Regions from separate parts of the Pantoea sp. X-Soil-ISGK-275 genome, predicted to be linked through region 4. Evidence: riboswitches for the same ligand, from Rfam matches in the RefSeq annotation. Region 4 holds a riboswitch; each other region holds the start of a gene.
The links. Region 4 has a riboswitch for thiamine pyrophosphate ahead of thiB (thiamine ABC transporter substrate binding subunit). Riboswitches for the same ligand answer to the same signal wherever they lie in the genome.
Positions count from the first base shown of each region.

Region 1 (7,738 bases), on a different replicon from region 4:
TGCTGATTCATGCGGTGGCGATGCGCGATGCACGCCGTAAATCGATTACCTTTGCGCACGAAAGCCATTAACACGTCTCGGTCGCCATTAATGGCGTAATACCGATCAGCGCAGAGCGACTTTCGTTCGCCATGTAATGAGGCAGTTGCAGTACCTCCATGCGGCGACCGAGCAGAGGGCGTCTGGCCACGCCCTCTGCACTCCCGGGCCTTGCGCCAGCCCAACCCGCCGCTACGCGGTACCTTCACTCGTTCACGATTCCTGACGGACCGGTGTCGATTCGCTCCTGCTCAGCGCCACCTCTCGCCGCATCCATGCGGCTCGCCCTGGAATCCTTCATTCGCTCAGCGGGTTAGGATGTCGCCTCAACACCCGCGCTGCAGCGACAATGCATCAACCTGACTCACAATCGCTTAAAATCCCGTAGGGTTGCCATTTATGGCGACCTCAAGCCAACTTCTGCTGCAAAAACGCCATAAACACCCGATTGATCTCACTGCGTTGGCGATGCTGCGGATAGAGCGCATTGAGATGCAGCGAGGTCGGTTGCCACTCTTCTAACACCGTCACCAGCTCACCGCTTGCCAGCGCCGGTGCCACGATAAACTCCGGCAACAGAATCAGCCCCAATCCGGCCACCGCCGCGTCACGTAACATTTCCCCGTTATTACTCACCATCGGCCCATGCACGCTAATCACTTTGCGCTGGTCGCCGTTAAACAGTTCCCAGCCGGTTTGGCTTTCGCGTCCGTAGCGTAAACACAAATGCTCGCTCAGCGCCTCCGGCGTACGCGGCGCGCCTGCGCCTTGCAGGTATGATGGGCTGCCGCAGATCACGCGGCGAAACTCGCCCAGCCGCTTAGCGATCAGGCTCGAATCGGGCAGCGTACCGATGCGGATCGCCATATCAAATCCTTCGCCGACCATATCGACATGCCGATCCGCCAGCTCAACCTGAAACTGCAAGCCCGGATGCAGGCTAAGAAACTCGGCGATAAACGGCGACAGATGGCTGATACCAAACGACATCGGCACGCTCAGGCGAAAGCTGCCTTGTAGTACCTGACGACGGCCCGAAACCGCCAGCTCGGCTTCCTGCACATCATCCAGAATGCGCTGCGCGTGCTGCGCAAACAGCTGACCGTTATCGGTCACCGACAATTTACGCGTGTTGCGATTCAGCAGCCGCGCGCCGAGCGACTCCTCCAGCGCGGCGATGCGGCGACTGACATACTGCTTCGACAGCATCAGCTGTTCAGCGGCGGCGGTGAAGTTACCGGCTTTGATCACGGCTACATAAATGCGAAGATCTTCAATCTGCATATTGTCCACTTATCGGTGACAGTCATTGTCATTATGACGCATTGTTAGGCAAATCAGTTTACGTATACTTATCTGCAACGGGAAGGGCAATCGCCCCCCAACAGCAAATTTGAGGAGCAGACCATGATTGAACAACGCCTGTCAGAACAACGCGGAGTGGGTGACCACGGTTGGTTGAATTCGCATCATACGTTCTCTTTCGCCAATTATTGGGATCCAAAACAAACCGGCTTCTCAGACTTGCTGGTGATCAATGATGACCGCGTTGCACCGGGTCGCGGCTTTGGTGCGCATCCGCACAACAACATGGAGATCATCTCCTATGTGCTGGAAGGCGCGCTGGAGCATAAAGATTCCATGGGCACCGGTTCGGTGATTGTGCCGGGTGATGTGCAGCTGATGAGCGCCGGTAGCGGCGTTACGCACAGCGAGTTTAACCACTCGAAAACCGACAATGTGCACTTCCTGCAGATCTGGATCGTGCCTGGCGAACGCAATTCGCCTCCGGGTTATCAGCAGATTTCGGTGGCGGAAAGTGACAAACGCGGTCAGCTGCGTCTGATTATTTCGCCGGAAGGGGAAAACGGATCGCTTAGCGTGCGTCAGGATATCCGCATTTATGCCGGACTGTTCGACGGTGTTGAGCAGCAAACCCTCGCGCTGGATGCCGATCGTTACGCCTATATTCACGTGGCACGCGGCAGCATCGAAGTGAACGGCGTGAAGTTTAAAGAGGGCGACGGCGCACGTGTACGCAACGAAAGCGCGCTGGAGTTTGCTAACGGCGAAGATGCGGAAGTGCTGGTGTTTGATTTGCGTCCGCTGGAAGTGAATCATCCGCAGCGTTAATGATTAAAAAGCGGTCAAAGAGCAGTGCGAGCCATCGCGCTGCTTTTTTTTATGCGCGATCACAGCGGTTGTAACACTTTTTCTTAACATTAATTGCAGTGATTAAGATCGCAATAATTATTTCCATACTCTCTTTAATAGTTAGCCAATGAACCTAAGCATCACGGCTTAACATGAAGAGGGCAGCATGCAAGAAAAAATCCCCGGAACGCGCTGGTATCGCGTCATCGCCCCGATTCTCATCACCTGCATTGTCTCATTCATGGATCGCGTCAATATCAGCTTTGCGCTGCCTGGCGGTATGGATCAGGATTTGGCGATCACCAGCCAAATGGCTGGCGTAGTAAGCGGTATCTTCTTTATTGGTTATCTGTTTTTACAGGTGCCGGGCGGACGTATCGCGGTGAATGGCAGCGGCAAACGCTTTATCGCCTGGTCGTTGGTAGCGTGGATGGTGGTGTCGATCGCCACCGGTTTTGTCACCAATCACTATCAGCTGCTGGCGCTGCGTTTTGTGCTGGGGATTTCCGAAGGCGGCATGCTGCCGGTGGTGTTAACCATGGTCAGCAACTGGTTCCCGGAAAAAGAGCTGGGTCGCGCCAACGCCTTTGTCATGATGTTCGCGCCGTTAGGTGGCATGTTTACTGCGCCGATATCGGGTTACATCATCAATGTGCTGGACTGGCGCTGGCTGTTCATAATCGAAGGCCTGCTTTCAGCGGTGGTGCTGCTGGTGTGGTGGCTGGTGATCGCCGATCGTCCTGAAGAGGCGCGCTGGTTACCGGCGCGAGAAAAGGAGTATTTGCTGCGCGAACTGGCGCGCGAAAAGGCTCAGCATCTGCAAAAGGAACCGGTCAGCAAAGCGCCGTTGAAAGCGGTGTTTCGCAACTCGGGCCTGATGAAGTTAGTGGCGCTCAACTTCTTCTATTAAACCGGCGATTACGGTTACACGCTGTGGCTGCCGAGTATCCTGAAAAATCTCACCGGTACCAACATGGCGGGCGTTGGTCTGCTGGCGGCGATTCCTTTTGTCGCGACGGTACTCGGCATCTACGCTATTTCGTGGTTAAGCGATCGCACCGGCAAGCGCCGTTTGTGGGTGATGGTGTCGCTGTTCTGTTTTGCCGCTGCCTTGCTGGCATCGGTGGTGCTGCATAATAACGTCGTCGCCGCCTATATCGCGCTGGTGGTGTGCGGCTTCTTCCTCAAAGCGGCAACCAGCCCGTTCTGGTCGATTCCCGGACGTATCGCTGCGCCGGAAGTGGCGGGTAGCGCGCGTGGCGTGATCAATGGCTTGGGTAATCTGGGTGGATTCTGCGGACCGTACTTAGTAGGGATCATGACACTGCTGTATAGCCAAAACGTGGCGATCTGCTGGCTGGCGGGTTCACTGGTGATTGCGGGAATCTTTACGCTGTTACTGCCGAAAGCGTGCGATATCAATCCATCTGAAACGCGCCGACATATGAAAAGTAATCATTTGATGAGTGTGAAACATTAAGTGAAGCGAGGCTGGCACTATTCTGAATATTAATAGTAGAAAGTCAGATTAAATAAAAAGGGAGCGCCTGATGAGGTGCTCCCTTTTTAATGCATTAATCAATCGACAGATTGTGAATAGCCAGCGCAGCGCGCGCGGCTTCTTTACCTTTCTTAATGAAATGCTCGGTATAGAAGTTTTCGATAACATCAACCGGCTGGAAATTATGCGGCGTTAATGACACGGAGAACACCGGCACGTTGGTAGTCAGCTGCACATTCATCAGGCCGTCTACGACCGCAGCGGCAACGAAATCATGGCGATAGATACCGCCGTCAACCACCAGCGCCGCGCAGACAATCGCATCGTATTTACCAGTTTCGGCCAGACGCTTAGCCAGCAGCGGCATTTCAAATGCGCCAGGCACTTCCAGCACTTTTAATTCTGCTTCTACGGATTGATCGGCTAATTCTTTTTCAAATCCCACCAGGGCATTGTGGACAATTTCTTTGTGCCAGCCGGCTTTAATAAATGCAATTTTAATATTCTTCATGGATATTCCGACATCACCTGTAATTGGTTCTTGCGCATAAAATAATGTGTTTGTATACCATATGTTACGTTTGTGATCCACAAAGCCCAGGTAGCGATAAATGCCTTGCTGCTTATTCCCATGTAAACAGTCTGGTTATTCCGCGCTTGACGGCGACCATCGCCTGCAATACAAATAGACGCGTCGGGGGAGTCTCGCCAAAGAGACTGAGAGGCTAATAGCGCACTGCGCGGTTTAGCGACCCTTTGAACCTGACCCAGTTGATACTGGCGTAGGAAGACTGACAGTCTTTATCATTGGGCTGTCTGGCGCTCAAACCAGCTCGATGGATGCGCCATTTCCCTTCTCCTGTATCTGCGGGTCTCAGCTAACACTGAGAGGCCGATGTGAATTCCCCCTGTTTGAACATCCTGGATCCGGCGCTGTGAGCCGCTGGAGCGTGCTTGGCTGCGGCGTGGCGGGCCTATGCGTAGCCACTTTGCTGGCGGAACGCGGTGAAGACGTTGAGGTGATTGGCGATGACGCGCGCCGCCCGGCATCGTGGTTTGCTGGCGGCATGCTGGCGCCCTGGTGTGAAGCCGAAAGCGCGCCGCGCGATGTTATCACTCTTGGGCAACACGCCGCCGCGTGGTGGCAACAGCGCGTCAGCAGCGTCGAGCATCAAGGCACGTTGGTGGTTGCGCCGCCGCGCGATAGCCAGGAACTCAACCGTTTCGCCCGTATGACCGAGCAGCACCAATGGGTCGATCCCGCCGACATCGAACCGGCGCTGGAAGGGCGCTTTGCACGCGGTCTGTTTTTCGCCGGGGAAGCGCATCTCGATCCGCGTCTGGCGTTGCAGGAGATGCGAGTCACGCTGATCGCACGCGGCGTACCATTCAACAATCGTGCGCCGAGCGGCCAGATTATCGATTGTCGCGGCATTCACGCCGCGCCGGAACTGCCGCGCCTGCGTGCGGTGCGCGGCGAAATGCTGATTCTGCACAGCGAAGACGTGCAGTTTTCCCGCCCGATTCGTCTGCTGCATCCGCGTTTTCCCTGCTATTTGGTGCCGCGACGCGGCGGCCACTTTATGCTCGGCGCCACCATGATCGAGAGCGACGACGCCAGCGCCATCAGCGCGCGCGCCATGATGGAGTTGCTCAGCGCCGCCTACGCCATTCATCCGGCTTTAGCCGAAGCGCGCGTCATTGAGAGCGGCAGCGGGCTGCGTCCGGCTTATCCGGCGAATCTGCCGGAAATCCACTATCACAACCACACCTTTTATCTCAACGGCATGTATCGCCACGGTTTTCTGCTGGCACCGATGCTGGCAGAGCAGCTGATGCAGCGTCTTTCTGGGGAACTTAAAAATGAACATTCAGCTTAACGGCCGCCTCATCAGCACGCAGGCAAACAGCCTGAGCGAATTGCTGATCGAGCAGCAAATTGACGCGGCCTGCGTCGCCACCGCCTACAACGGTGCGTTTGTGCCAAAAAGCCAGTACTACACGCAGCTGCTGGATGAAGGTTGCCAGCTTGAAGTGCTGTCACCGATGCAGGGAGGTTAAGCGATGTTTTACGATTTTGACCCGCAATCGCGCTTCCTGCTCGGCACCGCCGGTTATCCTTCGCCCGCCATTTTGCAGCAGGCGATTGCCGCCTCCGGCACCGACATCATCACCGTCAGTTTACGGCGCGAAGGCGCGGCGGGCGCGGCTTTCCGTGAACTGCTGACCGGCCTCAACATCCGCGTGTTACCCAATACCGCCGGTTGTCACACGGTGAAAGAAGCCGTCACCACCGCGCACATGGCGCGCGAACTGTTCAACACCGCGTGGATCAAGCTGGAAGTGATTGGTCACGCCGACACGCTGCAGCCCGATCCTTTCGCGCTGGTGGAAGCCGCGCGCATCCTCAGCGCAGAGGGTTTTCAGGTGTTTCCTTACACCACTGAAGATCTGATCGTCGGCGAAAAACTGCTGGCGGCGGGCTGCGAACTGTTGATGCCGTGGGGCGCGCCGATTGGTTCCGGTCAGGGCTTGCGCAACATCGACGGGCTGCGCGCCATGCGTGCTTGGTTCAGCGACATTCCGCTGATCATTGATGCTGGCATTGGCGCGCCGTCGCAGGCGGCGCAGGCGATGGAGATGGGCTTCGATGGCATTCTGCTCAACACCGCCGTTGCCAAAGCGGGCGATCCGATTGGTATGGCCAACGCCTTCCGACTGGCGATTGAAGCCGGACAGGCCGCACGCGCTGCGGGACTGATGGAGAAGCGCGACATGGCAGCCGCGTCCACGCCGATCTTTGGCCTGGCAAATCTGAGTTGAGGCAGGCAAACATGCAACGTTATCAACGCCAGATGATGCTGCCGGAAATCGGCGAGGCAGGGCAGCAGAAGCTGCTTAAGGCGCGTGTGCTGGTGGCGGGCGCGGGTGGATTGGGCGCTACGCTACTGCCGCAGCTGGTGGGCGCGGGCATCGGCCATATTCGGCTGTATGACGACGATGTAGTTGCGCTGCATAACCTGCATCGGCAAACGCTGTTTACTGAGCAGGATATCGACCAGCCCAAAGTGCTGCGCGCGCAGCAGGCGTTGCAGCAGCGCAATCCGCAGGTGCAAATCGAGGCGCTGCAACAATCGCTGAGCGCCAGCAATGTGCAGCAGGCGCTAGCGGGTTGCGATCTGGTGATCGACGCCGCCGATAACTTTGCCGTCACCTACCAACTTTCCGATGCTTGCATGAAGGCGGGCATTCCGCTGATCAGCGCCTCGGTGCTGGGACGGCAAGGTTACGTCGGCGGATTCTGTGGTGGCGCGCCGAGTTATCGCGCCGTGTTCCCGCGCTTGCCTTCGTCGGCAGCGAACTGCAACACCGCCGGCGTGATGGGCCCGGCGGTGGCAACGCTCGGCGCGATGCAGGCGCAGATGGCGCTCAGCGTGCTGCTGGAATTGCAGCCATCACCGCTCGGTTGTCTGGTGAACTGCGACTTCGTGAACTGGCATTTTCGCCCGTTCCGCTTTGATGATGCGGAAGAGCCGGAACATGCGGTGCCGTTTATTGACCCGCAACAGCTCGCCGCCGATGACTGCATTGTTGAACTGCGCAGCTGTGAAGAAGCGCCGGTCAGCGTGGCGGATGGCGTTGAGCGCATCTTGCCGCAGGCGATTGCGGCATGGCAGCCGCCCGCCCAGCAGCGCATCGTGCTGGTGTGCGCCAGCGGCATCCGCGCCGCGCAGGCCGCTAGCGCGCTGGCGCAGCGTGGATTTCATCAGCTGGCGATTCTGGCGGCCAATCGCCCATGAATCAGGACATTTTCTTCAACGATGTGAGTTTTAGCTGGGGCGATAAACCGCTGTGTCAGAGGCTGAATTTGCAACTGCGCGGCGGCAAAACCACGGTAATGCTGGGACGCAGCGGCATCGGCAAAAGTACGCTGCTGCGGCTGGTGGCCGGATTACTCAAGCCGCAGCAGGGCGCGGTGCAGGGCTTAAGCGGCAACGTAGCGTGGATGGGCCAGCAGGATCTGCTTTATCCATGGCTGACGGT
Region 1 is NZ_AP035977.1:757,530-765,267, reverse strand. It holds gene AC6I8A_RS23010 (MFS transporter) at 1-71, shown strand, start outside; gene AC6I8A_RS23005 (LysR family transcriptional regulator) at 448-1,323, opposite strand; gene AC6I8A_RS23000 (pirin family protein) at 1,447-2,172, shown strand; partial or broken gene AC6I8A_RS22995 (MFS transporter) at 2,360-3,673, shown strand; gene AC6I8A_RS22990 (6,7-dimethyl-8-ribityllumazine synthase) at 3,768-4,205, opposite strand; TPP riboswitch at 4,381-4,500, shown strand; gene AC6I8A_RS22985 (FAD-dependent oxidoreductase) at 4,630-5,574, shown strand; gene thiS (sulfur carrier protein ThiS) at 5,558-5,755, shown strand; gene AC6I8A_RS22975 (thiazole synthase) at 5,759-6,517, shown strand; gene AC6I8A_RS22970 (HesA/MoeB/ThiF family protein) at 6,529-7,494, shown strand; gene AC6I8A_RS22965 (ABC transporter ATP-binding protein) at 7,491-7,738, shown strand, end outside.
Region 1: it holds a riboswitch for thiamine pyrophosphate, as region 4 does, so the genes downstream of both, AC6I8A_RS22985 (FAD-dependent oxidoreductase) here and thiB (thiamine ABC transporter substrate binding subunit) in region 4, are expected to answer to the same signal.

Region 2 (7,738 bases), 2.0 Mb from region 4:
TGCAACATGGTTTTCTCATCCTGCGCCATCGCGCGTCCCAGCAGCGCGGCGGCTTCCGGCAGGTTTGGCGTGATCAGCGACACCTGCGGCAGCAGCAATTCGCGCACGCTGGCTACCGCATCAGGCGACAGCAGCGCATCGCCGCTTTTGGCAATCATCACCGTATCCAGCACCACAAACGGCAGGCTGGCCCGTTTCAGTCGCTCGGCGACCACCTCGACTATCGCGGTTTCGGACAACATGCCGATCTTCGCGGCATCAATGCGCACATCATCCAGCACCGAATCGAGCTGTGCGCCGACAAAATCAGGTTCGATGCGATAGACCGACTGCACGCCACAGGTGTTTTGCGCCACCAGCGCGGTAATCACGCTGGTGCCATAAGCACCCAATGCGGAGAAGGCTTTGAGGTCGGCCTGAATACCCGCGCCGCCGCTGGGATCGGTGCCAGCAATGGTCAATGCGTTGATGCGTTTCATGCTTTCACCTCCAGCGTCCACAGCATATCGAGGAAGGCAGCAACGAAGCTGCCCGGCCCGGCGACCTGGCGTGCTGTCAGCTCACCGGCCAGCGACATCACGCGGCACGCCGCTGCCACATGTTGCAGGCGATCGCCCGGCAAGCTAGTGAAGGCCGCAGCCACTGCCGACAATGCGCAACCGGTGCCAACTACGCGCGTCATCAGCGGGCTGCCGCCGGGGATTGCCAGGGTACGCGCGCCATCGGTGACGTAATCGACTTCACCGGTCACCGCCACAACGGTGTGATAATCACGCGCCAGCTGCTGGGCGGCGCTCAGCGCGGCATCGGTTTGATGCAGGCTGTCCACGCCGCGTCCGCCGCTTGCCTGATGCGCCAGGGCGAGAATTTCTGAAGCGTTACCGCGAATCGCCGCAGGTTGCAGGCTCAGCAGCTGCTGGCAGAAGGTGGTGCGCAGCGTTAATGCGCCGACCGCCACCGGATCCAGCGTCCACGGCGTGCCTGCCGCTTGCGCTGCTTGCACCGCCGCCAACATCCCATCACGACGATCGCAGGTTAAGGTGCCTACGTTGATCAACACCGCATCGGCAAAACCGGCAAACTGCGCCGCTTCATCGGGGTCGATCACCATCGCGGGCGAAGCTTGCAGTGCCAGCAGCACGTTGGCGGTAAAGGTTTGCACTACTTCATTGGTCATGCAGTGCACCAGCGGCGCTTGCTGACGCAGCAGTTGCAAAGAGTGCGCGAGTTGCACGGGGGAAAGAAGGTCAGGCTGTTTCATTAGGCTCCCAACCGGCGATCAAGAAGGCGAATGCGGTCAGGCATCTGACTTCCCTACGCTGGCATTATCCAGATCAGGTCGGCGGGTGTATCTCAGCCCTGTATTAGAGGGGCACCCCGAGTCAAAACTACGTTGGCGAGCATAGGGAACAAGCCAGATTAAAGCAAGCTATCGACACTTTTCCTGAGGATCTTGTTCGCAAAGTTACATTTTACAGGTTCATCTAACTGATTGAATAAACTCCTTAAAACCCTTCTTTTTGCGTGCCATGTCATACTTTGTAATAAACTCCATTGATAATTCGCGTCGCGAAAAATAGCATCCCTCGCAACTTGTTTCATGACGAAACAATACGGATTTATTAATTGTTCATGGAAGTATCACGGAGGATTTGCTATGCGTCGAATTCCACGCGCGCCGCTCTCTGCGGCCATTATCTCTGCCCTCTTCGCCGGTACGTTTTTGCCTGTTCCCTGCGCCCACGCTGCGGGTTTTGTCGAAGACTCATCGCTCACTGGCAACCTGTTTTACTGGCAACGCCAGCGCGATCGTAAAGAGATGGATCCGCAAAAAGGCGCGTATGGTCAGTATGACGCCAATCTGCATCACGCCTCTGCCAACGCCAATCTCGACTTCTCATCCGGTTATGCCGGTGATGTAATTGGCCTCGATCTGGCGGCGTTTGGCGCTTTGGAGTTAAGCAATAGCGGCCCGGCGGCACCGAATGAAATTGGTTTCAGCAATGCCCGCACACGCTGGGATGAGGACTGGAGCGGAGATAAGAGTGGCTTAAGTCTTTATAAAGCGGCGATCAAGGCAAAATGGCAGGATAACTGGCTACGCGCAGGCTATTTGCAACCCAGCGGACAGACGCTGCTGGCACCACACTGGAGTTTCCTGCCCGGCACTTATCGCGGTGTTGAGGCTGGCACCGTCTTCGATTTTAGCGATGCGGGCGCCCTTTCCGTCTCCTGGATGTGGACAGACGAATACAAAGCGCCGTGGTATCGCGGCATGTACAACTTCCGCAAAGCCGATGGTGTGACGGAGATTCCGTGGCTGCAATCCTTTGGTGCCAAATATGATTTCAAAAACTCGCTGTTGCTGGAAGGCGCTTACGGCCAGGCGGCGAATTACATGGATCAGTATTTTGCTAAAGCGTCTTATCAGCTGCCGCTGGCCGATGCGCCACTGCGCACCAGCTATCAGTTTTACGGCGCGAAGGATCGTGACAACAGCGGCGTGGGCCAGGTCAACGATGTTTATGATGGCCTCGCCTGGCTACAGGCGCTGACGTTCGGCTACACGCTGGGCGCGTTCGATTTCCGCCTTGAAGGCACTTGGGTAAAAGCCGAAGGTAATCAGGGCTTCTTCCTGCAGCGTATGACGCCATCCTATGCCAGCTCAAATGGCCGCATGGATGTATGGTGGGATTCCCGCTCTGACTGGAACGCCAACGGTGAGAAAGCGCTATTCGCCGGTGTGATGGTCGATCTGGGGCACTGGCAATTACCCGGCTGGCAAGTCGGTACGTCGTACGCCTACGGCTGGGACGCTAAGCCTTCCACCAATCCGATTTACGACCAAAACCAGCGCCTGAAAGAGTCGGCGTGGAGCCTCGATCTGGTTTACACCATCCAGCAAGGCCGCGCCAAAGACACGCAATTCAAACTGCATTACACCCGCTACGACAATCACAGCGCTCTTCCCAGCTACAGCGGCGGTTACGGCAACATCTTCCAGGACGAAAGAGACATCAAATTTATGATCGTCGCGCCATTCACCCTGTTTTGACCCCGATCTGGCAGGAGCCAGAGACTTACCTCCGTGGAGAAGGATAACAACATGAAAAAGTTAAAAATCAGTTTACTGGCGCTGAGCGTGATGGGCCTTGCCGCCTGCAGTTCATCCCCGCGCAATAATCAGCAGGTCGTCGATCAAATCAGTCAGTTCGGCGTGCAGTATCAGGTCACTGACAACCAGGCGGCCGATCACGGCGTGAACTGCGCGAAACTCGGTGCCGATTGGGCATCCTGCAACACCGCTACCATCACGCTGACCAACAACGGTCCGGCGCTCACCAGTAAAAACTGGGCAATCTACATGAGCAACGTGCACGAAACGCTGCGGGTGGATAACGATCAGTTCAAAATGACCCATATCGTCGGCGATTTAACCCGTCTGGAACCGACGGAGAAATTCAAAGGTATCGCGGCGGGTGAGTCGATTGAGATCCCTATCGTCAATGAATACTGGCAGCTGTTTATCACCGACGTGATGCCGCGCTGGTATGTCACCGCCGCCAATGCCACGCCAAAAATTATCACCAGCACCGATACCGAAAACCTCAGCGACTTTGTTAAGCCGTTTGGCGGCCAATGGAAGCGCATTGCCGACGATAAAAACGTGCTAATGCTGCCGCAAAGTCGTTTCACAAAGAATGCCGATGTGGCGCAACTGCCTGCCAGCGCGCTGCGCGGACAAATCACCCCAACGCCGCGTTCGGTGAAAGTTCATGCGGCGGATGTCGATCTGAGCCGTGGCGTTGCCTTGCATCTTGAGGTATTGGCGGACAACCAGGCCGATGCAGTTAAACAGCGTTTCGATTTGATGGGGCTCAAACCGCAGTCAGCGGGTTATGACATTCATACCCGTATCGCCGTCAATCATTTCCACGGCGCAGAGGCGGTTTCCGGTGCTTATGAACTGCGCATCACACCGCGCGGCACCGATATCATTGGTTACGATCAGGCTGGCGTTTACTACGGCTTAATGTCGTTACTGTCGCTGGTGCCGGCTGAAGGTAAACCGATTATCGCCACGCTTGAAGCGAAAGACGCACCGCGCTTTGCCTATCGCGGTGCCTTCCTCGATGTGGCGCGTAATTTCCACAGCAAGCAAGCGGTGCTGCGCATGCTCGATCAAATGGCGGCATGGAAGATGAATAAATTCCACTTCCACCTGACCGATGATGAAGCCTGGCGCATTGAAATTCCCGGTCTGCCTGAGTTGACCGACGTGGGCAGCAAGCGCTGTCACGATCTCACGGAGCAGCAATGTCTGCTGCCGCAATTGGGCTCCGGGCCGTTCACGGATAACAACGGAACCGGGCATTTCAGCCGCGCCGATTATATTGAGATCGTTAAATACGCGCAGGCACGCAACATCGAAGTGATTCCGGAAATCGATATGCCTGCGCACGCGCGCGCTGCGGTTATTTCGATGGAAGCGCGTTATCAGCAACTCATGAAAGCGGGTAAACCGCAGCAAGCCAGTGAATATCGTCTGGTGGATCCAACGGATACCTCGAATACCCGTTCCGTGCAGTTGTACGATCGCACCAGCTATCTCAATCCTTGCCTCGATTCCTCAAAGCGCTTTGTCGATAAAGTGATGGGTGAAGTGCAGGCGATGCACCGCGAAGCGGGCCAACCGTTGACCACCTGGCACTTCGGCGGTGATGAAGCGAAAAACATCCGCCTCGGTACCGGCTACAGCGATATCAAAAACCCGAAAGCGGGAACGGGCATTTTAGACCAAAGCAAAGAGGACAAACCCTGGGCAAAATCTCAGGTCTGCCAGGCGGAGGTGAAATCCGGCAAGGTGGAAGATCTGGAACACTTGCCAAGTCACTTCGCGCTGGAAGTGAGCAAAATGGTAAAAGCACACGGCATTCCGGTGATGCAGGCCTGGCAAGATGGGCTGAAAGATGCAGCTAACGCGCACGCCTTCGCCACCTCGCGCGTTCGCGTTAACTTCTGGGACACGCTCTATTGGGGCGGCTTTGACACCGCTAACGACTGGACGATTAAAGATTACGAAGTGGTGATCTCCAATCCGGATTATGTCTACATGGACTTCCCGTATGAGGTGAATCCCAACGAGCGCGGCTATTACTGGGGCACGCGCTTCAGCGATGAGCGCAAGATGTTTGGCTTCGCGCCAGACAACCTGCCGCAGAACGCGGAAACCTCGGTGGATCGCGATGGCAAAACCTTCGATGCCACCTCGAATAAGCCGTGGTCAGGCGCACACGGCATTTCGGTACAGTTGTGGAGTGAAACCACACGTACCGATCAGCAGATGGATTACATGGTGTTCCCTCGCCTGCTGTCGGTCGCTGAACGTGGCTGGCATCGCGCGAAGTGGGAGCTGGATTATCAACAGGGCCGCACCTTTAAAGGCGGCGAAACCCACTTCGTTAACCAGCAGCAGCGCAATCAGGACTGGCAGCGTTTCGCCAACCTGTTAGGCCAGCGTGAGTTGGGCAAGATGGATAAAGCCGGTATTCACTATCGTCTGCCGGTGCCGGGTGCGCGCGTGGAGAATGGCACGCTGACCATGAACATTGCGCTGCCGGGTCTGCCGCTGGAGTACAGCGTGGATAACGGTAAAAACTGGCAACGTTATCTGCCGCATGCCAAACCGACCATCACCGTCGCCGATAAAGTCTGGGTGCGCAGCGTAAGTCCGGATGGCAAACGTTTCAGCCGCGCTGAAGCACTTTAAAACTGATTTGCCCCTCGCTGGAGTGCAAGGGGCGAACACTGACAAGGATGTCGATGAAACACTCAACGTTTTCTTTTTATGTTGTTGCGCTGGGCGCCGGTTTAAGCGGCGCCCTGTTTATTCCGACACTCAGCTTATTTCTGGCTAACGAACTTAATGTGGCAGCCTGGAAGATCGGTGCCTTTTACAGTATTAATGCGCTCAGCAGTATTGCTATCAGTTTGCTCATTGCTCGTTATTCCGATCGTAAAAGTCAGCGCCGTCCCCTGTTACTGTTTTGTTTATTCTCGCTCTCGCTTAATTCACTGCTGTTTATCTTCTGCCGTAATTATCTGGTGCTCATCACGCTTGGATCGTTACTCAGCGCCTGTGGCAGCGCGGCGGTACCTCAGCTGTTCGCGCTTGCGCGGCAAACCCGCAGCGACAATACCTTCAGCGCGATCTTACGCGCCCAATTTTCGCTGGCGTGGGTATTTGGCCCGCCGCTGGCATTCTGGATTATTCAATTGGCCGGTTTCGCCTGGCTTTATTCCATTATGTCCGGCTTATTACTCAGCGTGGCGCTTCTGGCACTTACCTTGCCACTGGGCGATCAGGCGGTTGTCGCTACGCCTGAACAGCAAGATGATCAGCAACCGCTGGGGCAAAACCTGACGTTGCTGATGCTCGCCACCTTGCTGGTCTGGAGTTGCAGCGCACTCTATCTGATTGGCTTTCCTCTGCATCTGGCGCAGCAGCCTATGCTTTCCGCTGAATGGGCCGGCGTGATGTTTGGCCTCGCCGCAGCGCTGGAAATTCCCATCATGCTGCTCAGTGCCAAAATGCTTAAGCGCTGGGGCAAGCAATCACAAATGCAGGCTGCCATGCTGTGCGGCATCATTTTTTATGCCGGTATTTTCTTCAGCAATGGGTTTATTCCATTGATGATCCTGCAATTTTTCAATGCCGTTTTTATCGCCATCATCGCTACCGTTGGACTGTTCTGGTTTCAGGACTTGCTGCAACATCGTCAAGGTATGGCAGCAACGCTCTATACCAATTCGATGTCCATCGGCGTGCTGATTGCTGGCGTATTACAGGGAGTTCTCACCGCAGTCTCACCGCTAGCCATCTGGCCAGCGGCCTGTGTGCTGTTGGTGATGTCATTACTACTGATAACAAAGGTCGACAATGTTTAAAAACCCTCATTCGTCGCGCATCACTGCGCGCATCAAAACACATGGAGTGTACGCTAATGAATGTCTTAATTACGGGTGGCGCGGGCTATATTGGTTCGCACATTGCCCTTAGTTTGCTGCAGCAAAATCATCAGGTGATTGTGCTGGATAATTTGTGCAATAGCTCGCCAATAGCCTTAACACGCGTTGAAGCATTAAGCGGAAAGAAAATCACTTTTCATCAGGGCGATATTCGCCGCCGAGCCGATTTAAATCAGGTTTTTAATCAGCAACCGATCGATGCCGTTATTCATATGGCGGGTTTGAAATCGGTGAATGAATCGCTGCAAAAGCCGGTGAAATATTATCAGAACAATATTGCGGGAACGTTGATGCTGCTGGAAATCATGAAACAGCATCAGGTTAATAAACTTATATTTAGCTCATCTGCCACGGTTTATGGTATCCCGGAAAAAATCCCCCTGTGCGAAAACTGCGATACCGGTAATACCACCAATCCTTATGGTGCTTCCAAATATATGGTTGAGAAGATCATGGGTGAAGTGGTGGATGCACAACCCGAATTAGCCATTACTGCGCTGCGTTATTTTAATCCTGCCGGCGCGCATCCCTCCGGCCAGATTGGTGAGCACCCTGAAGGTATTCCCAACAATTTGCTGCCCTATCTGTTTCAGGTTGCCAATGGACAAAGAGGCAATCTGCCGGTATTTGGTGATGATTATGAGACGCCGGACGGCACCGGCGTGCGCGATTACATCCACGTAATGGATCTCGCCGAGGGCCACATCCA
Region 2 is NZ_AP035976.1:2,776,813-2,784,550, forward strand. It holds gene thiD (bifunctional hydroxymethylpyrimidine kinase/phosphomethylpyrimidine kinase) at 1-479, opposite strand, end outside; gene thiM (hydroxyethylthiazole kinase) at 476-1,261, opposite strand; TPP riboswitch at 1,295-1,390, opposite strand; gene chiP (chitoporin ChiP) at 1,658-3,055, shown strand; gene AC6I8A_RS12995 (family 20 glycosylhydrolase) at 3,107-5,770, shown strand; gene AC6I8A_RS13000 (sugar efflux transporter) at 5,824-6,948, shown strand; gene galE (UDP-glucose 4-epimerase GalE) at 7,005-7,738, shown strand, end outside.
Region 2: it holds a riboswitch for thiamine pyrophosphate, as region 4 does, so the genes downstream of both, thiM (hydroxyethylthiazole kinase) here and thiB (thiamine ABC transporter substrate binding subunit) in region 4, are expected to answer to the same signal.

Region 3 (7,738 bases), 540 kb from region 4:
CTCTTTAAGGGTATCGGCAGCGTGATAAAGCTCGCCGCCACGATTGCGGAAGGCATCCGACATTTGCGCCATTCCCACCTCAATCGGCTGAGCTTCAGCCTGCTGGCGGGCGGCAAACTCGCGCACTTCCTGAGTAATTTTCATTGAGCAGAATTTCGGGCCGCACATCGAGCAGAAGTGCGCCACTTTGCCTGATTCCTGCGGCAGAGTTTCATCGTGATAGGCGCGTGCGGTGTGCGGATCGAGCGCCAGATTGAACTGATCTTCCCAGCGAAATTCAAAACGCGCTTTCGACATCGCATTGTCGCGGATCTGCGCGCCCGGATGACCTTTCGCCAGATCCGCTGCGTGCGCGGCGATCTTGTAGGTGATCAGCCCTTGCTTCACATCCTCTTTATTCGGCAAACCGAGGTGCTCTTTCGGCGTCACGTAGCACAGCATTGCGCAGCCGAACCAGCCGATCATGGCCGCACCGATGCCAGAAGTGAAATGGTCATAGCCGGGCGCGATATCGGTGGTGAGCGGGCCAAGCGTGTAAAACGGCGCTTCGTGACAATGCTCAAGCTGTTCAGTCATATTGCGACGAATCATCTGCATAGGCACATGGCCCGGACCTTCAATCATCACCTGCACATCGTATTCCCAGGCGATTTTGGTCAGTTCGCCCAGCGTATGCAGTTCGGCAAATTGTGCCTCATCGTTGGCATCCTGAATCGAGCCGGGACGCAGGCCGTCGCCAAGCGACAGTGCCACATCGTAGGCGGCACAAATTTCACAAATCTCGCGGAAGTGCAGATAGAGGAAGCTTTCGGTGTGATGCGACAGGCACCATTTCGCCATAATCGAGCCGCCGCGCGACACAATGCCGGTCAGCCGGTTGGCCGTCATCGGCACATAGCGTAGCAATACGCCAGCGTGAATGGTGAAGTAGTCAACGCCTTGTTCCGCCTGCTCCAGCAGCGTGTCGCGGAAAATCGCCCAGTTGAGATCTTCTGCAATGCCGTTCACTTTTTCCAGCGCCTGATAAATCGGCACTGTACCAATCGGCACCGGGCTGTTTCGCAAAATCCACTCGCGCGTTTCATGGATGTAGCGGCCGGTTGAGAGATCCATCACGGTGTCTGCGCCCCAGCGCGTCGACCACACCAGCTTCTCCACTTCTTCTTCAATCGATGAACTCACCGCCGAGTTACCAATATTGGCATTTACCTTCACCAGGAAGTTGCGGCCGATGATCATCGGTTCGGATTCGGGATGGTTGATGTTAGAAGGAATGATGGCGCGGCCGCTGGCGACTTCCTGGCGAACAAATTCAGCGGTGATATTTTCCGGCAGATTAGCGCCAAAGCTGTGGCCCGGATGCTGCTGTAGCAGCACTTCACCGCGAATACGCTCGCGGCCCATGTTTTCACGCAGCGCAATAAACTCCATCTCCGGCGTGATGATGCCCTGTCGCGCATAGTGCAGTTGGGTAACCCGGCGACCCGCTTTGGCGCGGCGCGGTTGTGGCAGATGCTCAAAACGCAGGTGATCCAAGCCTTCATCCGCCAGACGTTGCTGCGTGTAGTTGGAACTTAGCTGGTGGATAGTTTCACTGTCCTCACGTTCTTCGATCCAGTTAGCGCGCAGCCTGGCGAGTCCCTGATGCACATCAATAGTGGCTTGAGGATCGCCATAAGCACCGGCGGTGTCATATACCGGCACCGCTTCATTCGGCTCATATTGCGGATGTTCTTTGCTACCGCCGATGTGTGTCGGGCTGAGCTGTATCTCACGCATCGGCACGCGAATATCCGCCCGGCTGCCGGTGATCCAGATACGTTTGGAGTTGGGGAAAGCGGTTCCTTGCAGGGAATCGATAAATTCTTGCGCCTGAGCGCGCTGTTCACGACGAGTTGTTTTAGCAGACATAGCAAGTTTCCGGTAAAGGTTGGAAGTTGCTTGTCCAGAGTTCGGAAGGAGTAACAGCGACGATGCTGGGCGCCAGCTTGCAACGTGCTGATGATGTCTACTCTTGTTCCCTTCGCAGGTACTAACCTGATCAGGTTCCGCGGATCCCGAATTAACGGTCTCAGCCCCGGAGGGCACTCCGACAAGGTTGTGTTTTACGATATAAGCTACTTTTATCGCAAAATTTGACTCTTGATTGTCGTTAAAGAAGACAATAAAAAAGCCCATTTAGCATAAGAGGGCTTTTCTTGAATAACAAGTTTTTTACAACTTCAGGATGTTAAGCCGGGCGGGCGATGACGCTGTCATTAGCCACCGGCGGGCGCGCCAGCAGGTGATCCCAGGCGAGCTGCACCAGCTTATCTTCCAGCGTAAAGCGCGATTCCAGCACTTCACCGACTTCGGAGAGCGCGGTTTGAAAATCCACGCAATTATCATCGTTAATCGCTTGCTGCAGATGGGTGTCGTAAAGCTGCATGATGCGATCGGTATTCGCCTCAAGTGCCGGATAAATCTGCGCGGCCACGATTAATGGGCTATCACCCTGCATCTCACTAATGATGTGTTCATACACACTGAAATGGCCGGTAGACAGGTAATCTACCAGGTTGTGACAAAACGCATCCAGCGCCTGTTCATCCAGCGCAGTTAACGCATCTTTTTGTGGCTTCATGCCAATAAGCTCGTAGTAAGTGACGAGCAGCTGTCGACGGGCGCGCAGCCATGAATCCACCAATTCATTTCTGCCACCGACACGCTCTGTCAGGTTCTCTAACTGGTTAAGCATATGGGGCTCCAGGTAGGTTATAGTTGTTTATTACACACTTAATATTAGGATTTCAGCGTGCGATTTGACGCTAAGGACAACGATTAAGATGCAACGTGAGATCTCAAGCTTAGACGCTGGTTGGTGGGTTGTCAGCCATGAGCAAAAACTTTGGATGCCGCAGGGTGAATTGCCGCATGGCTTAGCCAGCGATTTTGGCCTGAACGGCAGCAACGGCATGTTGATTGGCGAGTGGCAGGGCGAGAATGTCTGGCTGGTACGCGAGTCGCGCCCGGACAGCATGGGCTCGGTGCGCCAACTGATTGATGAGGATGTCGGCCTGTTCCAAATCGTCGGGCGTGGCGTGCAGCTGGCGGAGTTTTACCGTTCGCATCGCTGGTGCGGCTATTGCGGCCATGAGATGCACATCAGCAAACGCGAATTTGCCTGCTTGTGCAATCATTGCCGCGAGCGCTATTACCCGCAAATTGCGCCGTGCATCATCGTGGCCATCCGTCGTGGCGATGAGATCCTGCTTGCCAATCATGCGCGTCATCGCAACAACATCTATACCGTGCTGGCAGGGTTCGTCGAAGTGGGCGAAACCTTAGAACAAGCGGTAGCGCGGGAAGTGATGGAGGAGAGTAACGTGCGGGTGAAAAACGTGCGTTACGTGACCTCGCAGCCGTGGCCGTTCCCGCATTCCCTGATGATGGCGTATATGGCGGAATATGATGGTGGCGATCTGCAACACGACGGCAAAGAGCTGCTGGATGCCGGTTGGTATCGCTATGACAATCTGCCGCTGTTACCGCCGCCCGGCACGGTGGCGCGTCGCCTGATTGAAGATACTGTTGCCCTGTGTCGCGCCAGCGCGGCGTGAAAATGCTACACTGCCGGCCTTAGCATGAGAGAGCCCATTATGAGTGAACTGAAGAACGATCGTTATCTGCGCGCCCTGTTACGTCAGCCGGTAGATGTCACGCCGGTATGGATGATGCGACAAGCTGGGCGCTATTTGCCGGAGTACAAAGCCACGCGCGCTGAAGCCGGTGATTTTATGTCGCTGTGTAAGAATGCTGAGCTGGCGTGTGAAGTCACGCTGCAACCGCTGCGTCGCTATGCGCTGGATGCGGCAATCCTCTTCAGCGATATCCTCACCATTCCGGATGCGATGGGACTTGGGCTCTACTTTGAGACCGGCGAAGGCCCGCGTTTCTCCAACCCGATCACCTGTCGTGCGGATGTCGACAAACTGCCGGTGCCGGATCCAGAGCATGAACTCGGTTATGTTATGAACGCGGTGCGTACCATTCGTCACAACCTGAAAGGCGAAGTGCCGCTGATCGGTTTCTCCGGCAGCCCGTGGACGCTGGCAACCTACATGGTTGAAGGCGGCAGCAGCAAAGCCTTCACAAAAATCAAAAAGATGATGTACGCCGAGCCGCAAACCCTGCACAAATTGCTGGATAAGCTGGCGGACAGCGTGATTCTTTATCTCAATGCGCAGATCAAAGCTGGCGCGCAGTCGATCATGGTGTTCGATACATGGGGCGGCGTGCTGACCGGACGCGACTATCGCGAATTCTCGCTCTATTACATGCATAAAATCGTCGATAGCGTGCTGCACGAGAACGAAGGTCGTCGCGTACCTATTACGCTGTTCACCAAAGGTGGCGGCCAATGGCTGGAAGCGATAGCCGCGACCGGCTGTGATGCGCTGGGGCTCGACTGGACCACCGATATCGCCGATGCGCGTCGTCGCGTAGGTGACAAAGTGGCGCTGCAGGGCAACATGGATCCTTCCATGCTGTATGCACCGCCTGCGCGCATCGAGCAGGAAGTAGCCGGGATTCTTGAAGGTTTTGGCGCGGGCGAAGGCCACGTGTTTAACCTGGGCCACGGCATCCATCCAGACGTACCGCCTGAGCATGCCGGTGCGTTTGTAGAAGCGGTGCATCGTCTGTCACGTCCTTATCATCAGGGCTGATGGTGGATTTAGCCGCACTACGCCAGGAACAGTTGCAACGCGCTGCTGATGTGGTGCGGCAGGATGATTTCGACGTGCTGCCGCCGCGTTTTATTGGTGGCGCCGACGTAGGTTTTGAACAGGGCGGTGAGATCACACGCGCTGCTCTGGTCATCCTCGAGTATCCATCCTTAACGCTGGTGGAACATCGCATTGCACGCGTGGCCACTACCATGCCGTATATTCCGGGCTTCTTATCCTTCCGCGAAATGCCGGCACTGCTGGAAGCCTGGCAGCAACTCTCCCACATGCCCGATCTGCTGTTTGTTGATGGTCACGGTATTTCCCATCCGCGTCGGCTTGGCGTGGCGGCGCATTTCGGATCGCTGGTGGATGTGCCTACCATTGGCGTAGCGAAGAAGCGTCTATGCGGGCGTTTTGCTGAGCTGGACGCTGAGCCAGGCAGCCGTCAGCCGCTGCTCGACAAAGGTGAGCAGATTGGCTGGGTATGGCGCAGTAAAGCGCGCTGTAATCCGCTGTTTATCTCGACCGGCCATCGGGTCAGCATGGATAGCGCCTTGCATTGGGTGGAAGCCTGTACCGCAGGCTATCGTTTGCCGGAACCGACGCGTTGGGCGGATGCTGTCGCCTCTGGACGCCCGGCCTTTCTGCGCTGGCAAAATACGCCTTAACGCTGTTTGTGCCCGGCTTTTGCGGTACACTGCCGCCAGCTAACCTATTGAGAGTAAGTTTGATGTTACAGAATCCCGTCCATTTGCGTCTGGCGAAGCTTGAAAGCTGGCAGCATATGACTTTCATGGCCTGCCTGTGCGAGCGTATGTTCCCCAACTATTGGGCTTTCTGTCAGCAGACCGAATTCGCCGATCCGCAACTCTATCGCCGCATCCTCGATCTAATCTGGGAAAGCCTGACGGTCAAAGATGCCAAAATCAATTTCGACGGTCAGCTGGAGAAATTTGAAGCGGCGATCCCTGATGGTGACGATTTCGAGGTTTACGGTGTGCATCCGGCGATTGATGCCTGCGTGGCATTAAGTGAACTGCTGCATGCACAACTCAGCGGCGAAACGCTGGAGCACGCCATTGAAGTCAGCCGTACATCGATCACCACCGTGGCGATTCTGGAAATGACGCAGGCCGGTCGCGAAATGACCGACGAAGAGCTGCGTGGAAATCAGGCGGTAATCGATGAATGGGACCTGCAGTGGGAGATTTTCCGCCTGCTGTCAGAGTGCGAAGAGCGCGACCTCGAATTGATTAAAGGCCTGCGTGCAGACCTGCGCGAAGCGGGAATCAGTAACATCGGTATACTTTTTCAGCAATAAGGCAAGAAAACGTGACTTCAGGCCCGAATTACCGCGCCTGGAGGCTTCACATCGGCCCCCTGTCTGGTCTACATTTGGGGGGCTGAAAATTGTGGCTATCGGTGCGTGCCGGCTGAACAAGGCCTGAGAAGGGCTTTTCCCTCGCACTCGTTGCTTAGCAAGCGATAAATACACTTTAAGGATAACTTATGAACAAGACTCAACTGATTGATGTGATCGCAGAGAAAGCTGACCTGTCTAAAACCCAGGCTAAGACTGCGCTGGAATCTACCCTGGCTGCGATCACTGAGTCTCTGAAAGAAGGTGATGCTGTACAACTGGTTGGTTTTGGTACTTTTAAAGTGAACCACCGCGCTGAGCGTACCGGTCGCAACCCGCAGACTGGCAAAGAGATCAAAATTGCAGCGGCTAACGTGCCAGCGTTCGTTTCAGGCAAAGCTCTGAAAGACGCTGTTAAGTAAGTTTCCGCATTGCGGTTTAGCTTTAAAAGAGGGGGCGTTAGCGCCCCTTTTTGTTGCCGGGACCTGCCATGCTGAATTCAATTCCTCAGCGCGTGTGCGCCCTGTTATTCGGTGCGCTACTTACGGGCTGTAGCTCCACTCCTGATCTTCCTGCCTTTACGGCGAGCGGCTATCTGGCCGACCGCGGCACCGTGCGCATCTGGCGCAAGAATAGCGACCATCAAGTGGTTCATCTGCGAACGGTCTTCACGCCCTTTAATGGCGATGCTATGGAAACCACTGATTACAACTGGCAGCAGCAGAAGCTGATTAGCGTCGAACGACGCGTCGCGGGTGCACAGCCGGATGATGTCACCTTACGCTTCGATCATCAGGGCAATCTCAATTTCATGCAGCGCCAGCTGGCGGGACGACGTGAAGCAGTCAGCGCTGATAGCGTTGAGCTGTATCGCTTCGATGCGCAGCGCATGCTGGATCAGAGCAATGCGTTGCTTGCAGGCCGCGTATTGCTGCGTCAGGGCCATTGGCTGGGCGGCAATCAGGTACGAGAGTGCGATGACAGGCTGGTGAATGCGGCCTTTGATCGCGACACGCTGTATACGCTAAGTCGCCAGCAGCAGAGCCAGTCTGCGCCGTTGATGGTGTCGTGGCTGGAAGCGCCGGAAGGTGTGCAACTGCTACGTGCTACGCCGGATGACGAATGCAGCTGGCAGCCAAAAGAGAGTGATTTCTAGCAGGCAGATAAGTGAAGGGGCACATGCTGTGCCCCTTTGCGTACTTATTTGCGGTTAATGGCGCGATAACCGATATCACGGCGGCAGAAGCTGCCATCCCACGAAATATGCTGCGCCAGCGCATAAGCGTTCTTCTGCGCAGCGGCTACATCGTCGCCCAGCGCGGTCACGCACAGTACGCGGCCACCGTTAGTCACCACCAGATCGTCTTTCATGGTGGTACCAGCGTGGAACACTTTGCCGTCCGGCACTTCTTCGAGCGGCAGACCATGAATCTGATCGCCTGTGTTGTAATCGCCCGGATAACCACCCGCCGCTAGCACCACGCCGAGAGAGGGACGCGGATCCCACTGCGAGGTTTGCTGATCCAGTTTGCCATCGGTCGCCGCCAGACACAGCTCAACCAGATCCGACTGCAGACGCAGCATGATTGGCTGAGTTTCCGGATCGCCGAAGCGGCAGTTAAACTCGATCACTTTAGGCTGACCGGCTTTATCGATCATTAAACCGGCA
Region 3 is NZ_AP035976.1:286,110-293,847, forward strand. It holds gene thiC (phosphomethylpyrimidine synthase ThiC) at 1-1,911, opposite strand, end outside; TPP riboswitch at 2,002-2,102, opposite strand; gene rsd (sigma D regulator) at 2,231-2,737, opposite strand; gene nudC (NAD(+) diphosphatase) at 2,826-3,599, shown strand; gene hemE (uroporphyrinogen decarboxylase) at 3,639-4,706, shown strand; gene nfi (deoxyribonuclease V) at 4,709-5,377, shown strand; gene AC6I8A_RS01310 (YjaG family protein) at 5,440-6,030, shown strand; gene hupA (nucleoid-associated protein HU-alpha) at 6,219-6,491, shown strand; gene AC6I8A_RS01320 (DUF1481 domain-containing protein) at 6,560-7,225, shown strand; gene purD (phosphoribosylamine--glycine ligase) at 7,270-7,738, opposite strand, start outside.
Region 3: it holds a riboswitch for thiamine pyrophosphate, as region 4 does, so the genes downstream of both, thiC (phosphomethylpyrimidine synthase ThiC) here and thiB (thiamine ABC transporter substrate binding subunit) in region 4, are expected to answer to the same signal.

Region 4 (7,738 bases):
CTGTCGCTGTCACTGCTGCTGCGTTACAGCCTGAATGCGGATGAAGCAGCCGCAAGCATTGAACGCGCTGTCAGCCGCGCGTTGGAAGCGGGTTATCGTACCCGTGATTTGGCCGGTGACGGCAAGGCCGTGAGCACAGATGAGATGGGCAGCATCATTGCCGGTTTCATCGCCGAGGAAAAATAATAAAATGAAAAGCTTATACCAGAAGTTATTTGATGCACATGTCGTCCATGAAACGCCTAACGAAACGCCGTTACTCTATATCGATCGCCATCTGATCCATGAAGTGACGTCACCGCAGGCCTTTGATGGCCTGCGCGCGCACGGCCGCAAGGTGCGCCAGCCGTCGAAAACCTTCGCCACCATGGATCACAACGTTTCGACGCAGACCAAAGATATCAACGCGTCTGGCGAGATGGCGCGCATTCAGATGCAAGAGCTGATGAAAAACTGTGCTGAGTTCGGCATTCAGCTGTATGACCTGAATCACCCGTTCCAGGGCATCGTGCACGTGATTGGGCCAGAGCAAGGCATGACCTTGCCGGGCATGACCATTGTGTGCGGCGATTCCCACACCGCCACCCACGGCGCGTTTGGTTCACTGGCTTTCGGTATCGGTACTTCCGAAGTTGAGCACGTGTTTGCCACGCAAACCCTGAAACAGGGCCGCGCGAAAACCATGAAGATTGAAGTGCTGGGCGAAGCTGCGCCGGGCATCACTGCCAAAGACATCGTGTTGGCGATCATCGGCAAAACCGGCAGCGCTGGCGGTACCGGTCACGTTGTCGAATTCTGTGGCCCAGCAATTGAAGCGCTGAGCATGGAAGGCCGCATGACGCTGTGTAACATGGCGATTGAAATGGGTGCCAAAGCGGGCCTGGTCGCGCCGGATGACACCACTTTCGCTTACCTCAAAGACAAGCAATTCGCGCCGAAGGGCGAGCAGTGGGAACAAGCGGTGGCTTACTGGCGCACGCTGAAGTCCGACAGCGATGCCAAATTCGACAGCATCGTCACGCTGCATGCCGAAGATATCGCTCCGCAAGTGACCTGGGGCACCAATCCAGGCCAGGTAATGGCGGTCGATCAAGCGATCCCGAATCCACAATCCTTTGCCGATCCGGTCGAGCGCGCTTCTGCAGAGAAAGCGCTGGCGTATATGGATCTGCAGCCAGGCATCAAACTGACTGACGTGGCGATCGATAAAGTGTTTATCGGTTCCTGCACCAACTCACGTATTGAAGATCTGCGCGCCGCTGCCGCGATTGCCAAAGGCCGCAAAGTGGCGCCGGGCGTGGTAGCGATGGTGGTGCCAGGTTCCGGTCCGGTGAAAGCACAAGCCGAAGCCGAAGGCCTGGACAAAATCTTCCTCGAAGCCGGTTTTGAATGGCGTTTGCCGGGTTGCTCGATGTGTCTGGCAATGAACAATGACCGCCTGAATCCAGGCGAACGTTGCGCATCAACCAGCAACCGTAACTTTGAAGGCCGTCAGGGCCGCGGTGGACGTACGCACCTGGTGAGCCCGGCGATGGCCGCTGCGGCTGCCGTGACCGGTCGTTTTGCCGATATTCGTGAATTGACTCAGGGAGCGTAAACCATGGCGAACAAATTTACTCAACACAGCGGAATTGTGGCGCCATTGGATGCGGCCAACGTCGACACTGATGCCATCATTCCTAAGCAGTTCCTGCAGAAAGTGACGCGCACCGGTTTTGGCGCGCACCTGTTCCACGACTGGCGTTTTGAAGATGATGCGGGCACTGTGCCAACGGCCAGCTTTGTGCTGAACAAACCCGAGTTCAAAGGCACCAGTATTTTGCTGGCGCGTGAGAACTTTGGCTGCGGCTCATCGCGCGAGCATGCGCCGTGGGCGCTGACCGATTTCGGTTTCCACGTGGTGATCGCGCCAAGCTTCGCCGACATCTTCTATGGCAACAGCTTTAACAACCAGCTGCTGCCGGTGAAGTTGAGCGATGAAGAAGTGGATGAGATGTTCAAACTGGTTGCCGCGCAGCCGGGCGTGAGCTTCACCGTGGATCTGGAAGCGCAAACTGTTACGGCAGGCGATAAGACGTATAGCTTCGAAATCGACAGCTTCCGCCGTCACTGCATGATCAACGGTCTCGACAGCATTGGCCTGACGCTGCAACACGAAGCGTCAATCTCCAGCTACGAAACCAATCAGCCCGCGTTCTTACGCTAAGGCAACAAGGGCGACGTGATGTCGCCCTTATCCTTTATACATCCCGCACGCGCGACGCCAATCCCAAGGCCAGCACCGCCAGCCCCAACGCCAGCCAGTAAACCGACTCATGACCAAAGCGCTCGCTCATGGTGCCCTGAATGATGCCGGCGATAATCATGCCGGTGGAAATCGAGGTGGTGAACAGCGTCGTCGCCGCACCCGCGCGGCCCGGCATTAAATCCTGGAACCACAGCATGCCAATCCCGGCGATGATGCCGATAAAGGCAGCGTTAAACAGTTGCAACACCATCAACGCAGTACGCGACTGGAACATCACCAATCCGAGATAAAACACAATCGCCGCCACCAGCGCCAGCAGCATCAGTTTGCGTTTGCCGGTGCGCCGCGCGTAATGCCCGGCCAGTAGCATGATTGGAATCTCCAGCCCGGCGGCGGTGCCCATTAGCAGTCCCGCCAGCTTCTCCGGCAGGCCAAGCGTGGCGCTGATATACAGCGGCATATCAATGATATACATGGTGTTGCACGCCCACATGGTGACGGAGGCGATAAACAGCAACCGCACCTGACTGTCTTTCCACGGGCTGAGCTGCGTCAGTACCGCTTCAGGCGATGCCACCACGCGCGGCACCGAGGGCAAGGTGCGCCAGATCAGCAGCATGCTCAGCAGGAAAATCCCCGCCGCCACGCAAAACAGCGTCACAAAGCCGTAGTTGAGTGCCAGCGCAAACGACAGCGGCGGCCCAATCACCCACGCCAGCGACAGCTGCGCGCGCATCACCGAGCTGAACATCACCACTTCACGCGCCGACTGATCGGCATATTCGCGCGCGAGCGCAAACACCTGCGGAATCGACACGCTGGCCAGCGCCGACAAAAACACGCCTAGCGTTACCAGCGTTAAATAGTGGCGATTGAAGGCAAACAGCAGCGCATTCAGCGTCGCCATCAGGCAGCAAAACAGAATCAGGTTGCGGCGATCGCCCTGGTTATCGGAGCGTTTCGCCATCAGCAGGCTAATCACAATCCCGGCGATCGCATTGATGGTAAAGAACAAGCCGACCCAGAACGGACTCACCTGCACTTCACGCGTCAGAAACAGGCTGAGTGTCGGCGCCTGCAGCGCACCGGCCACGCCAGTCATAAACGACACCGCCATAAACGAGAGATAGACCGGATTGATGCGACGTTGACGCGTTAACAGCGATTTCATGCAGAAATCCCTTTGCGAATAAAAAAATAGGTAGAGAAATGAGGGTAGAAGATTCTACAGCAAAACGTAAAAAGCCAGCAGATAAAGCGCTGCTGGCGGTGAAAATGCACCCTACTCAGAAAGAGGTTCCACGTCGGTGGAACCGCTGGCAGAGCGCCATTCATTGCTGAATGCCTCCCGCTCTTCCATTGCCGGGCAGTATGCCTCTAATATGAGGCAGGAAAAACTGAGCGATTCTGACAAGGAGTTCCCCTTTTATGTCTTCTTCACGTTTGCAGCAGCAATTCATCCGCTTATGGCAAAGCTGTCAGGGGCAGGATCAGGAAACCACGCTCAACGAGCTGGCCGATCTGCTGCACTGCTCGCGTCGCCATATGCGCAACCTGCTCAATGCCATGCAGAGCGAAGGCTGGCTGATTTGGCAGGCGGAAGCGGGACGCGGCAAGCGCTCGATGCTGAGTTTCTGCTATACCGGCCTGGCGCTTCAGCAGCAGCGTGCTGAGGATCTACTTGAGCAGGATCGCATCGAACAGTTAGTGCAACTGGTGGGCGATAAAAATCAGGTGCGCCAGATGATCGCGGCACATTTAGGTCGTAGCTTCCGCCAGGGCAAACATATCCTGCGTGTGCTCTATTATCGCCCGCTGCCCAATCTGCTGCCCGGTTCACCGCTGCGCCGTTCGGAAACCCATCTGGCGCGGCAAATTTTCAACGGCCTGATGCGCATAAATGAGGAAAAGGGGGAAATCGAACCGGATATCGCCCATCACTGGCAGCAAACCTCGCCGCTGCAGTGGCGCTTCTTCCTGCGCCCGGCGATACGTTTTCATCATGGCCGTGAACTGGAAATGGCGGATGTGATTGCTTCGCTGGAACGCGTGCGCAGCCAGCCGCTGTTTTCTCACATCAGTAAACTGGATTCGCCCGCGCCCTGGACGCTGGATATCCATCTGAGCCAGCCGGACGATTGGTTACCGTGGCTGCTGGCCAGCGTCAGCGCGATGATTCTGCCGCGCGAATGGCCAACGCTGCGCCAGTTTGCGCGACAGCCAATTGGCACCGGCCCGTACAGCGTGGTGCGCAATCAGCAAACGCAGCTGAAGATCGCCGCCTTCGATGATTACTTTGGCTATCGCGCGCTGATTGACGATGTGTCGATTTGGGTGCTGCCGGAAATCAGTGATGAGCTGGTGTATGCCGGAGTCAAACTGCAGGGCGAAACCGCTGACGAAAAATCGGAAGAAAGTCGTCTGGAGGAAGGCTGCTACTTCCTGCTTTACGATCAGCGCTCCGAATTGGGCCGCGATGCGCATTTCCGCCGCTGGGTGAGTTATCTGTTTAATCCGATCGCCTTACTGAATCATGCTGGCGTCGGCTATCAGCGTTACTGGTTCCCCGCTTATGGCTTGCTGCCGCGCTGGCACCATCGCCGCGATCTCACGTCCGCCGACAAGCCAGCAGGTTTAACCCAGCTGACGCTGAGCTGGTACAGCCATCACGTTGAGCATGAAGGTATCGCCAACGCGCTGCGACCGCTGCTGGCGCAGCAAGGTGTTGAGCTGATCACCCGCGTTGTGAGCTACGAAGAGTGGTTCGAGGGCGAAGGTGAAAGTGACATCTGGCTCGGCAGCGTTAACTTTACCCTGCCGCTCGAGTACGCGCTGTTCGCCCAACTGTTTGAGCTGCCGTTGATGCATCACTGCATCCCCATTGACTGGCAAGCCGATGCCGCACGCTGGCGGCAAAAGGATTTACCGTTGGCGGAATGGAGTAAGCAGCTGATCGACAGCGACTATCTGCATCCGCTGTTCCATCACTGGCTGCTGCTGGAAGGGCAGCGCAGTATGCGTGGCGTGCGCCTCAATACGCTTGGCTGGTTTGACTTCAAATCGGCCTGGTTTGCGCCGCCGGAGCTGTGATCCTTTCGCGCTGTCATATAAATGTCTAGAATGAGCCGTTCTCAACGGGGTGCCTTGAAATCAGGGCTGAGAGAAACCCGTCGAACCTGATCCGGCTAATACCGGCGTAGGGATTTGAGATGCCTCACTCCTCAGATCCTTTGCGACTCGACCTTATCTTCTCCTCAAGGAGCGCAAAGTGTTAAACAAAGTTCTGCCTGTGTTGCTGCTGGTTGCGGCACCGGCTTTCGCTGCCAAACCGGTTCTCACCGTTTACACCTACGATTCGTTTTCTGCCGATTGGGGCCCCGGTCCAGCGGTAAAAAAAGCCTTTGAAGCGCAGTGCGGCTGCGAACTGAAGTACGTAGCGCTGGAAGATGGCGTATCGCTGCTTAATCGCGTACGCATGGAAGGCAAAAATAGCAAAGCCGATGTGGTGCTGGGGCTGGATAACAATCTGGTGCAGGCAGCGGAGAAAACCGGGCTATTTGCCAAAAGCAGCGTTGATACCAAAGTATTAACGTTGCCAGATGGCTGGCACAGCGACACCTTCATTCCATTCGATTATGGCTACTTCGCCTTCGTCTACGATAAAAACAAACTGAAGAATCCGCCGAAAAGCCTGAAAGAGATGGTTGAAAGCCCGGAAAAATGGCGTGTGATTTATGAAGATCCGCGCACCAGCACGCCGGGTCTTGGCCTGCTGCTGTGGATGCAAAAAGTTTATGGCGACAACGCGCCTGACGCGTGGCAGAAGCTGGCACAAAAAACCGTTACCGTCACCAAAGGCTGGAGTGAAGCTTACGGCCTGTTCCTGAAGGGCGAAGGCGATCTGGTGTTGAGCTACACCACTTCTCCGGCTTATCACATTATCGAAGAGAAGAAAGAGAACTACGCTGCGGCCGAATTTAGCGAAGGCCACTATTTGCAGGTGGAAGTGGCCGCGCAGCTCGCCAGCAGCAAACAGCCCAAGCTGGCGCAGCAGTTCATGCAGTTTATGGTTTCTCCGGCTTTCCAGCAGACCATTCCCACTGGCAACTGGATGTATCCGGTGATCAAAAGCGATCTGCCAGCTGGTTATCAAGCTTTGCAGGTGCCCGCCAAGGCGTTGCAATACACGCCAGCCGAAGTGGCCGACCATCGCGCCGCGTGGATCAGCGCATGGCAAAGCGCCGTTAGCCGTTAATGTCCGGCTGGTTAATTCCCGGTAGCGCCGTCGCGCTGTTGCTGTGCGCGGTGGCGCTGCTGGCGTTTGGCGCATTGGTGATGGTTGCGCCGGCCACCGACTGGCGCGCGCTGCTCAACGACAGTTATCTGCATCATGTGCTGCTGTTCTCGTTCGAGCAGGCGCTACTGTCGGCGTTGCTCTCAGTGCTGCCCGCAATCTTGCTGGCGCGCGCGCTCTATCGCCGCCGTTTTCCCGGTCGCAACCTGTTGCTGCGCTTATGCGCCATGACGCTGGTGCTGCCGGTGCTGGTGGCGGTGTTTGGCTTGCTCAGCGTCTACGGTCGCAGCGGCTGGCTGGCGCAACTGTGCGCGGCCATTGGCTTTGACTACCACTTTTCGCCGTATGGCCTGCAGGGCATTCTGCTGGCGCACGTCTTCTTTAACTTGCCGCTGGCGACGCGCCTGCTGTTACAGGCGCTGGAGAGTATTCCCGGCGAGCAGCGGCAAGTCGCCGCCCAGCTCGGCCTGCGCGGCTGGAATCTGTTTCGCTGGCTGGAATGGCCGTGGCTGCGCCGTCAGATTCTGCCGACGGCAGCGCTGATCTTTATGCTCTGTTTCGCCAGCTTCGCCACGGTGCTGGCGCTGGGCGGCGGACCACAAGCGACCACGCTGGAACTGGCGATCTATCAGGCGCTAAATTTCGATTACGATCCGGGCCGCGCGGCGCTGCTGGCGCTGTTACAGCTCGGCTGCTGTTTGCTGTTGGTGCTATTGAGCCAGCGCTTCAGTAAAGCCATTCCCACCGGCAGCCAGAGCATTCGCGGCTGGCGCGATCCGCAGGATTCATGGCAGGCGCGCACCAACGATACTGTATTGATTGGCCTGGCGCTGCTGCTGCTGTTACCGCCGCTGGCGGCGGTAATCGTCGATGGTTTGCGCGGCGGCGTCGCCGGTGCACTGCAACAAGCGGCGCTGTGGCAAGCCACCTTTACCTCGCTGCGCATCGCTATCGGTGCTGGCCTGCTTTGCGTGGTGCTGACCATGATGCTGCTGTGGAGCAGCCGCGAACTGCGACAGCGCCAGAACGTGATAGCGGCGCAGGCGATGGAGATGAGCGGCATGCTGATTCTGGCGATGCCGGGCATTGTGCTGGCGAGCGGTTTCTTCCTGCTGTTCAACGCCACCGTAGGTCTGCCGCAGCGCGCCGATGGTTTGGTGATCTTCACTAACGCCCTGATCGCCATCCCTTACGCC
Region 4 is NZ_AP035976.1:824,853-832,590, reverse strand. It holds gene leuB (3-isopropylmalate dehydrogenase) at 1-186, shown strand, start outside; gene leuC (3-isopropylmalate dehydratase large subunit) at 191-1,597, shown strand; gene leuD (3-isopropylmalate dehydratase small subunit) at 1,601-2,206, shown strand; gene AC6I8A_RS03715 (MFS transporter) at 2,241-3,419, opposite strand; gene sgrR (HTH-type transcriptional regulator SgrR) at 3,677-5,338, shown strand; TPP riboswitch at 5,374-5,469, shown strand; gene thiB (thiamine ABC transporter substrate binding subunit) at 5,517-6,503, shown strand; gene thiP (thiamine/thiamine pyrophosphate ABC transporter permease ThiP) at 6,503-7,738, shown strand, end outside.